One region of the Bacillus sp. 1NLA3E genome, then DNA from elsewhere that is predicted to be linked to it. Evidence: a T-box and tRNA genes for the amino acid it is inferred to sense, from the RefSeq annotation. Region 1 holds a T-box; the other holds one or more tRNA genes.
The links. A T-box is a leader RNA that pairs with one kind of tRNA and senses whether it is charged. The one in region 1 lies ahead of leuS (leucine--tRNA ligase), so its partner is inferred to be a tRNA-Leu.
Positions count from the first base shown of each region.

Region 2: it has a tRNA-Leu gene. The T-box ahead of leuS (leucine--tRNA ligase) is inferred to sense a tRNA for this amino acid. The anticodon was not compared.

Region 1 covers NC_021171.1:3,819,997-3,825,162, reverse strand. The annotation lists gene B1NLA3E_RS18300 (ammonia-forming cytochrome c nitrite reductase subunit c552) at 1-516, shown strand, start outside; gene B1NLA3E_RS18295 (MDR family MFS transporter) at 728-1,915, shown strand; T-box leader at 2,069-2,284, shown strand; gene leuS (leucine--tRNA ligase) at 2,367-4,781, shown strand; gene B1NLA3E_RS18285 (rhodanese-like domain-containing protein) at 4,910-5,166, shown strand, end outside.
Region 2 covers NC_021171.1:92,231-97,396, reverse strand. The annotation lists rRNA gene B1NLA3E_RS00505 (23S ribosomal RNA) at 1-485, opposite strand, end outside; rRNA gene B1NLA3E_RS00500 (16S ribosomal RNA) at 689-2,238, opposite strand; tRNA gene B1NLA3E_RS00495 (tRNA-Ala) at 2,415-2,490, opposite strand; tRNA gene B1NLA3E_RS00490 (tRNA-Pro) at 2,505-2,581, opposite strand; tRNA gene B1NLA3E_RS00485 (tRNA-Arg) at 2,588-2,664, opposite strand; tRNA gene B1NLA3E_RS00480 (tRNA-Leu) at 2,675-2,763, opposite strand; tRNA gene B1NLA3E_RS00475 (tRNA-Gly) at 2,772-2,846, opposite strand; tRNA gene B1NLA3E_RS00470 (tRNA-Leu) at 2,871-2,955, opposite strand; tRNA gene B1NLA3E_RS00465 (tRNA-Lys) at 2,971-3,046, opposite strand; tRNA gene B1NLA3E_RS00460 (tRNA-Thr) at 3,062-3,137, opposite strand; tRNA gene B1NLA3E_RS00455 (tRNA-Val) at 3,156-3,231, opposite strand; rRNA gene rrf (5S ribosomal RNA) at 3,242-3,358, opposite strand; rRNA gene B1NLA3E_RS00445 (23S ribosomal RNA) at 3,433-5,166, opposite strand, start outside.

The sequences.
Region 1 (5,166 bases):
ATTAGTTCTCACTGGTGGACATCTCCACTTAAGACGATGAAAACATCTTGCGGAACTTGTCATACTAACCGTGAATTGGATGAATTGAAAGATCGTGTTACTGATATCCAAGATACTCATATGGAAGGCTTACACCAAGCTGAGGATGTTTCGATTACTTCTCATTACTATGTGAATAAAATGATTACATCTGGAGTGAGTGCAGACAAGGTGAAGTTGGCGCAGGATCAAATTCGTAAAGGACAATGGTTCTGGGATATTGTTGCCGCTGAAAGCTCAGCCGGGTTCCATAATCCACAAGGATCGATGAATTCATTAAGAATATCCCTTGAAGCCTCTAATGAAGCGATTCGCATTGCAACAGAGGAGCTTGTTAAGAAGGGTGTTAGTATTGAGGAATTAAATACAGAGATTGAAAAAGTGAAGAAGGCTGTAGTGGAAGAAAAAGATAACTTTAAAAAGAAAGAAAAAGCCATCAATTCTTACTTCCCAGCGCAACAGCCTCCAGTTAAATAAAGTACTTCGAAAGCACCGGGTAATTGCAGTTACCTGGTGTTTTCATTTTTTAATTTTGACTACTTTTTGTTCGGGTGTCAATGAAAACGAATGTGTATTCATTTTATGAAGAGTGGTGTGGAAAAAAGGTTTGCCAAGGAGGTCAAAAACCACTAGAATTATTTTGTTAATCGAAATATATCGAAATAATTTTTGAGGGAGCGGATTTTTCATGCCACGAGCCTTATGGCTTCTCGTGATCGGTATGGCAGTGAATGTTACAGGCTCTTCTTTTTTATGGCCTTTAAATTCTATCTATATTCATGACCATTTAGGGAAGTCAATGTCCATTTCAGGAATGGTTTTAATGATAAATTCGGCCACAAGTGTGGTCGGTAATTTAATTGGGGGGCATTTGTTTGATCGAATCGGAGGCTATCGCTCGATTCTTCTAGGAATTGGGATTACGGTATTGGCTCTGTTTGGATTAACGATGTGGAATGGCTGGCCAGAATATGTCATTTTTTTAGCTGTTGTTGGGTTTGGTTCAGGAATTGTTTTTCCGTCTATGTATGCAATGGCTGGGTCAGTCTGGAAGGAAGGCGGCCGAAAAGCCTTTAATGCCATTTATGTAGCTTCTAATTTAGGAGTGGCCATTGGCTCTGCATTAGGTGGGATTGTAGCAGCCATTTCTTTTCGGTGGATTTTCTTAGCTAACGCCCTTTTGTATCTTATTTTTTTATTCATAGCCTTATTTGGATATAAAGGAATTAAAACTCAAGTAGGGAAACAGGCTAATAATCCTAGTGGGCGAATGAATGCGAATCATCATTCTCAGCTTCATGCACTTCTGATTCTTTGTGTGGGCTTTATGCTTAGTTGGGTGGGGTATTGTCAATGGCAAGCAACAATCGGCCCTTACACCCAAGAAATCGGCCTTTCGTTAAAACAATATAGTCTATTATGGACGATAAATGGAGCACTTATTGTATTAGGTCAACCTATTTTGGCAAAAATGATAAAATACCTAGCAAAATCGGTTAAGAAACAAATTATCCTTGGGACCCTTATTTTTGTGGTGGCCTTTATTATCGCTTCACAAGCACAACAATTCACTGCTTTTGCTGTAGCCATGATGATCATGACCATTGGCGAAATGTTGGTTTGGCCTGCTGTGCCAACCATTGCAGACAAACTGGCGCCTATAGGGAGAGAAGGATTTTATCAGGGAATCGTGAATAGCACAGCAACTGCAGGCCGGATGATCGGTCCATTATTAGGTGGAATCTTAATTGATATGTACGACATGCACATGCTATTTAGGGTGATGATCGTGCTGTTCATCTTATCTATTTTCACAACGATTATTTATGATCGGAAGCTTAAAGCAACGAGTGGACCCACAGCAAAAGCTTCATAAATATAGCGGGATAATAATACATTGCTAAATAAACGTTTAGAGCACCTTCACCCATTAACACTTTTTTCATATTATAGTTATTACTCTCTCTAGATGGCTAGTGTTTACTTGCACTAGAAAGAGAAATTTAATACAATAACTTTATAGTTTTATAAATGGACATTGACAAGGAGTAGTAATGATTCTTGCCTGAATTAGAGAGTTGACGGACGGTGCAAGTCAACCAGGCTTTTCATGAACTCGCCTTTGAGTAGCAGGTGTGAAGATTAGTAATACTTGCCGTTTTCCGCGTTAAGGATGAGTAAGTGAGTGTGTAAACACTAATGTGGGTGGTACCGCGGGAGATATAATAATCCTCTCGTCCCTTTTTATGGGATGAGGGGTTTTTTTGTTATACTGAAAAATTGCTATCTGATATTTACCAATACATATTTAATAGGAGGAAAAACCGATGAGCTTCGATCATCAGGATATTGAAAAAAAATGGCAGACCTATTGGGAAGAAAATAAAACCTTCAAAACAAGTGAAGAAAAGGGGAAACGAAAGTTTTACGCCCTTGATATGTTCCCTTATCCGTCTGGCGCAGGACTACACGTTGGACATCCAGAAGGCTATACTGCAACAGATATTTTATCAAGATTAAAACGGATGCAGGGCTATAACGTCTTACATCCGATGGGCTGGGATGCATTTGGTTTACCGGCGGAGCAATATGCCTTAGATACAGGGAATGACCCTGCAGAGTTTACTAAGAAAAATATTGATAATTTCCGTCGCCAAATCAAATCATTAGGCTTTTCTTATGACTGGGATCGGGAAGTTAACACGACAGATCAGAGCTATTATAAATGGACACAATGGATTTTCTTGCAGCTTTATAAAAAGGGCCTTGCCTATATTGATGAAGTAGCAGTAAATTGGTGTCCAGCACTCGGAACCGTTTTGGCAAATGAAGAAGTAATCGATGGAAAAAGTGAACGTGGTGGACATCCAGTTGAAAGACGTCCTATGAAACAATGGATGCTCAGGATTACTGCCTATGCTGATCGATTATTGGAAGACCTTGATGAGGTTGATTGGCCAGAAAGTATTAAAGAAATGCAACGGAACTGGATTGGTAGGTCAGAAGGGGCAGAAATTACCTTCCATATTGACGGTTACGATGAAACGTTTACGGTATTTACGACTCGTCCAGATACCCTATTTGGGGCCACTTATGCCGTGCTTGCGCCTGAACATCCATTAGTTGGTGTGATTTCAACCGATTCGCAAAAGGAAGCAGTTAAAGTATACCTTGATCAAATCAAGAGCAAAAGTGATCTTGAACGAACCGATTTAGCTAAGGACAAAACAGGTGTATTTACTGGTGCTTATGCAATTAATCCTGTAAATGGTGAAAAAATGCCAATCTGGATTGCTGATTATGTCCTAATGAGTTATGGTTCTGGGGCAATTATGGCTGTCCCGGCTCACGATGAACGGGATTATGAATTTGCTAAGAAATTCGAACTGCCGATTATTGAAGTCGTTGGTGGAGGAGATATATCGACTGAAGCTTATACCGGTGATGGCGATCATGTAAACTCTGAATTCCTAAATGGAATGAATAAGGTAGATGGTATTCAAGCGATGATTTCATGGCTTGAAGAGAGAAAAATTGGTATGAAAAAGGTAACTTACCGTCTGCGTGACTGGTTGTTTAGCCGCCAGCGCTATTGGGGTGAACCAATCCCGATTATCCATTGGGAGGATGGAACAATGTCCGCTGTTCCAGAGGACCAACTACCGTTAGTGTTGCCGAAAACATCTGAAATAAAGCCGTCTGGAACAGGTGAATCTCCGTTGGCTATTATTAAGGATTGGGTTAATATTGAGGATCCGACAACAGGTAAAAAAGGACGCCGTGAGACAAATACCATGCCACAATGGGCAGGAAGCTGCTGGTATTATTTACGCTATATTGATCCGAAAAATGATCAAGCATTAGCGGATGCTGAGAAATTAAATGAATGGCTACCAGTGGATATTTATATCGGTGGTGCAGAGCATGCTGTGCTTCATTTATTATATGCTCGTTTCTGGCATAAATTTTTATACGATATCGGGGTTGTCCCAACGAAAGAACCTTTCCAAAAGCTGTTTAACCAAGGGATGATTCTTGGGGAAGGCAATGAAAAAATGAGTAAATCAAAGGGCAATGTCGTAAATCCTGATGATATTGTCATCAGCCATGGTGCAGATACTTTGAGACTTTATGAAATGTTCATGGGACCACTTGATGCATCGATTGCTTGGTCGACTAATGGATTAGACGGGTCACGTCGTTTCTTGGATCGAATTTGGCGTTTGTTTATTGAGGATACCGGTGAATTAAGTTCTAAAATTCAAACAAGTGATGATGATACCTTAGAAAAAGTTTATCATCAAACTGTTAAAAAGGTAACAGAGGACTACGAAGGTCTTCGTTTTAATACTGCGATTTCACAAATGATGGTCTTTATTAATGATGCTTATAAAGCAACTGTACTTCCTAAGCATTTTATTGAGGGATTTGTAAAATTACTTGCACCTATAACTCCGCACGTTGCCGAGGAACTTTGGTCAAAGCTTGGTGGAAAGGGAACCATTTCATACGAAGCATGGCCAGCTTATGATGAAGCAAAATTGATTGATGATGAGGTAGAAATCGTTGTCCAAATCAATGGGAAAGTGAAAGCAAAATTATTGGTTCCGTCTGGAGCGTCTAAGGAAATACTTGAACAGATTGCCATGGACGATGATAACATAAAAGAACAAATTGATGGTAAAACGGTTCGCAAAGTGATTGCTGTTCCGGGTAAGCTTGTAAACATCGTTGCAAATTAAGGTGAAGTGATTCCAAAGGGGTAACAAAACATTAGGTAGAATTTGTCCTTGTTTTGGTTTGGAATAATAATAAAATAAGAGGCAGACTGGTTCAAGTCTGCACTCAGATTAATGAGAGGATGTTGGGGATGGAAGAGTTAAATATTATTACGACAGAAGAATTACAAAAGAGGCTTGAGGCAGGGGAAAAGTTAGAACTTGTTGATGTTAGAGAAGATGAAGAGGTTGCCGAAGGAATGATTCCTGGAGCAAAACATATCAAAATGGGCGAAATACCCATGAATCTTGATTACTTCGATCCAGATAAAGAATACATTTTAATTTGCCGTTCAAGTCGTCGAAGTGAAAATGTTTGTTATTTCCTTCATGACCATGGCGTAAAGGT
Region 2 (5,166 bases), 1.1 Mb from region 1:
AGGTAGTATTTAGCCTTGGGAGATGGTCCTCCCTGCTTCCGACCGGATTTCTCGTGTCCGGCCGTACTCAGGATCCACTCAGGAGGGAACGAAGTTTCAACTACAGGGTTTTTACCTTCTTTGACGGGCCTTTCCAGACCTCTTCATTTACCCCGTTCCTTTGTAACTCCATATTGAGTGTCCTACAACCCCAAGAGGCAAGCCTCTTGGTTTGGGCTATTTCCCGTTTCGCTCGCCGCTACTCAGGGAATCGCATTTGCTTTCTCTTCCTCCGGGTACTTAGATGTTTCAGTTCCCCGGGTCTGCCTTCAATACCCTATGTATTCAGGTAAAGATACTACTCCATTACGAGCAGTGGGTTTCCCCATTCGGAAATCTCCGGATCAAAGCTTACTTACAGCTCCCCGAAGCATATCGGTGTTAGTACCGTCCTTCATCGGCTCCTAGTGCCAAGGCATCCACCGTGCGCCCTTTCTAACTTAACCTAAAGGTTAATCTCTTATTATATAAGAGAGAAAAAAACTAATGTGGTGTTTCTCGGTCTTACATTCTTCTTCTTACGATTATCTAGTTTTCAAGGAACAAAAAAGCTTTAAGAGATTGCTCTCTCAAAACTAAACAAACAAACCATCAACATCACATCACTATAAGTGTTGTGTTCCGATTGTCTTTACGACAATATCCTTAGAAAGGAGGTGATCCAGCCGCACCTTCCGATACGGCTACCTTGTTACGACTTCACCCCAATCATCTGTCCCACCTTAGGCGGCTGGCTCCTTACGGTTACCCCACCGACTTCGGGTGTTACAAACTCTCGTGGTGTGACGGGCGGTGTGTACAAGGCCCGGGAACGTATTCACCGCGGCATGCTGATCCGCGATTACTAGCGATTCCAGCTTCATGTAGGCGAGTTGCAGCCTACAATCCGAACTGAGAGTGGTTTTATGGGATTGGCTCGACCTCGCGGTTTTGCAACCCTTTGTACCACCCATTGTAGCACGTGTGTAGCCCAGGTCATAAGGGGCATGATGATTTGACGTCATCCCCACCTTCCTCCGGTTTGTCACCGGCAGTCACCTTAGAGTGCCCAACTGAATGCTGGCAACTAAGATCAAGGGTTGCGCTCGTTGCGGGACTTAACCCAACATCTCACGACACGAGCTGACGACAACCATGCACCACCTGTCACTCTGTCCCCCGAAGGGGAACGTCCTATCTCTAGGAGTGTCAGAGGATGTCAAGACCTGGTAAGGTTCTTCGCGTTGCTTCGAATTAAACCACATGCTCCACCGCTTGTGCGGGCCCCCGTCAATTCCTTTGAGTTTCAGCCTTGCGGCCGTACTCCCCAGGCGGAGTGCTTAATGCGTTAGCTGCAGCACTAAAGGGCGGAAACCCTCTAACACTTAGCACTCATCGTTTACGGCGTGGACTACCAGGGTATCTAATCCTGTTTGCTCCCCACGCTTTCGCGCCTCAGCGTCAGTTACAGACCAAAGAGCCGCCTTCGCCACTGGTGTTCCTCCACATCTCTACGCATTTCACCGCTACACGTGGAATTCCGCTCTTCTCTTCTGCACTCAAGTTCCCCAGTTTCCAATGACCCTCCCCGGTTGAGCCGGGGGCTTTCACATCAGACTTAAGGAACCGCCTGCGCGCGCTTTACGCCCAATAATTCCGGACAACGCTTGCCACCTACGTATTACCGCGGCTGCTGGCACGTAGTTAGCCGTGGCTTTCTGGTTAGGTACCGTCAAGGTACCGGCAGTTACTCCGATACTTGTTCTTCCCTAACAACAGAGCTTTACGACCCGAAGGCCTTCATCGCTCACGCGGCGTTGCTCCATCAGACTTTCGTCCATTGTGGAAGATTCCCTACTGCTGCCTCCCGTAGGAGTCTGGGCCGTGTCTCAGTCCCAGTGTGGCCGATCACCCTCTCAGGTCGGCTACGCATCGTCGCCTTGGTGAGCCGTTACCTCACCAACTAGCTAATGCGCCGCGGGCCCATCTGTAAGTGTCAGCCGAAACCGACTTTCAGCTTTTCCTCATGAGAGGAAAAGGATTATCCGGTATTAGCACCGGTTTCCCGGTGTTATCCCAGTCTTACAGGCAGGTTGCCCACGTGTTACTCACCCGTCCGCCGCTGATATCAGGGAGCAAGCTCCCATCAATCCGCTCGACTTGCATGTATTAGGCACGCCGCCAGCGTTCGTCCTGAGCCAGGATCAAACTCTCCAAGAAAGTTGATTGACTCATAAAAGTTACGTTGGCTAGTGTCATGACCGAAGTCATTCACACTATTAAAAAATAATATTGTTGACGTTTGTTTGTTTAGTTTTCAAAGAGCAACTTGCAATAGCTGCATAAGCAACTTTATAATAGTAACATATTTCATAAAGACTTGTCAACTATTTATTTGGTGGAGCCTAGCGGGATCGAACCGCTGACCTCCTGCGTGCAAAGCAGGCGCTCTCCCAGCTGAGCTAAGGCCCCAAATGAAGATTGAATGGTCGGGAAGACAGGATTCGAACCTGCGACCCCTTGGTCCCAAACCAAGTGCTCTACCAAGCTGAGCTACTTCCCGTATTTATGGTGCGCCCGACAGGGGTCGAACCTACAACCTTCTGATTCGTAGTCAGATACTCTATCCAATTGAGCTACGGGCGCATATTTAAAATGGTGCCGAGGACCGGAATCGAACCGGTACGGTAGTCACCTACCGCAGGATTTTAAGTCCTGTGCGTCTGCCAGTTCCGCCACCCCGGCATAAAAAATGGAGCGGAAGACGGGATTCGAACCCGCGACCCCCACCTTGGCAAGGTGATGTTCTACCACTGAACTACTTCCGCGTTTATATATTCTTTTTGTGAAAATGGTGCGGGTGAAGGGAGTCGAACCCCCACGCCTTGCGGCGCTAGATCCTAAGTCTAGTGCGTCTGCCAATTCCGCCACACCCGCATATTCAAATAAAAATGGTGAGCCATGAAGGACTTGAACCTTCGACCCTCTGATTAAAAGTCAGATGCTCTACCAGCTGAGCTAATGGCTCGTACAAAAAACTAAGTGGTGCCGGCGAGAGGACTTGAACCCCCAACCTACTGATTACAAGTCAGTTGCTCTACCAATTGAGCTACCCCGGCAAACTTTTGGAAAATATATGGTGGAGGATGACGGGCTCGAACCGCCGACCCTCTGCTTGTAAGGCAGATGCTCTCCCAGCTGAGCTAATCCTCCATATATTACAGCCCGGCAACGTCCTACTCTCACAGGGGGAGAACCCCCAACTACCATCGGCGCTGAGAAGCTTAACTTCCGTGTTCGGTATGGGAACGGGTGTGACCTTCTCGCTATCGCCACCAGACTATTTAATTGGGAATTTTCATTCCCTCAAAACTAGATAATGCAGAAGAAGTTGTAAAACTAATAACACCGTTTTTGGTTAAGTCCTCGATCGATTAGTATCAGTCAGCTCCACACGTCACCGCGCTTCCACCTCTGACCTATCAACCTGATCATCTTTCAGGGATCTTACTAGCTTGCGCTATGGGAAATCTCATCTTGAGGGGGGCTTCATGCTTAGATGCTTTCAGCACTTATCCCTTCCGCACATAGCTACCCAGCTATGCCTTTGGCAAGACAACTGGTACACCAGCGGTGCGTCCATCCCGGTCCTCTCGTACTAAGGACAGCTCCTCTCAAATTTCCTGCGCCCACGACGGATAGGGACCGAACTGTCTCACGACGTTCTGAACCCAGCTCGCGTACCGCTTTAATGGGCGAACAGCCCAACCCTTGGGACCGACTACAGCCCCAGGATGCGATGAGCCGACATCGAGGTGCCAAACCTCCCCGTCGATGTGGACTCTTGGGGGAGATAAGCCTGTTATCCCCGGGGTAGCTTTTATCCGTTGAGCGATGGCCCTTCCATGCGGAACCACCGGATCACTAAGCCCGACTTTCGTCCCTGCTCGACTTGTAGGTCTCGCAGTCAAGCTCCCTTGTGCCTTTACACTCTACGAATGATTTCCAACCATTCTGAGGGAACCTTTGGGCGCCTCCGTTACTCTTTAGGAGGCGACCGCCCCAGTCAAACTGCCCACCTGACACTGTCTCCTACCCCGATCAGGGGTATGGGTTAGAATTTCAATACAGCCAGGGTAGTATCCCACCAATGCCTCCACCGAAGCTAGCGCTCCGGCTTCTACGGCTCCTACCTATCCTGTACAAGCTGTACCAAAATTCAATATCAGGCTACAGTAAAGCTCCACGGGGTCTTTCCGTCCTGTCGCGGGTAACCTGCATCTTCACAGGTACTATAATTTCACCGAGTCTCTCGTTGAGACAGTGCCCAGATCGTTACGCCTTTCGTGCGGGTCGGAACTTACCCGACAAGGAATTTCGCTACCTTAGGACCGTTATAGTTACGGCCGCCGTTTACTGGGGCTTCGGTTCAAAGCTTCGCCTTGCGGCTAACCTCTCCCCTTAACCTTCCAGCACCGGGCAGGCGTCAGCCCCTATACTTCGCCTTGCGGCTTTGCAGAGACCTGTGTTTTTGCTAAACAGTCGCCTGGGCCTATTCACTGCGGCTCTTCAAGGCTATTCACCCTAAAGAGCACCCCTTCTCCCGAAGTTACGGGGTCATTTTGCCGAGTTCCTTAACGAGAGTTCTCTCGCTCACCTTAGGATTCTCTCCTCGCCTACCTGTGTCGGTTTGCGGTACGGGCACCTTTTATCTCGCTAGAGGCTTTTCTAGGCAGTGTGAAATCAGGAACTTCGGTACTATATTTCCCTCGCTATCACAGCTTAGCCTTCACGGTAACGGGATTTTCCTCGCTACCAGCCTAACTGCTTAGACGCGCATATCCAACAGCGCGCTTACCCTATCCTTCTGCGTCCCCCCATTGCTCAAACGATAAAGAGGTGGTACAGGAATATCAACCTGTTGTCCATCGCCTACGCCTTTCGGCCTCGGCTTAGGTCCCGACTAACCCTGAGCGGACGAGCCTTCCTCAGGAAACCTTAGGCATTCGGTGGATGGGATTCTCACCCATCTTTCGCTACTCATACCGGCATTCTCACTTCTAAGCGCTCCACCAGTCCTTACGGTCTAGCTTCAACGCCCTTAGAACGCTCTCCTACCACTGACATCTAAGATGTCAATCCACAGCT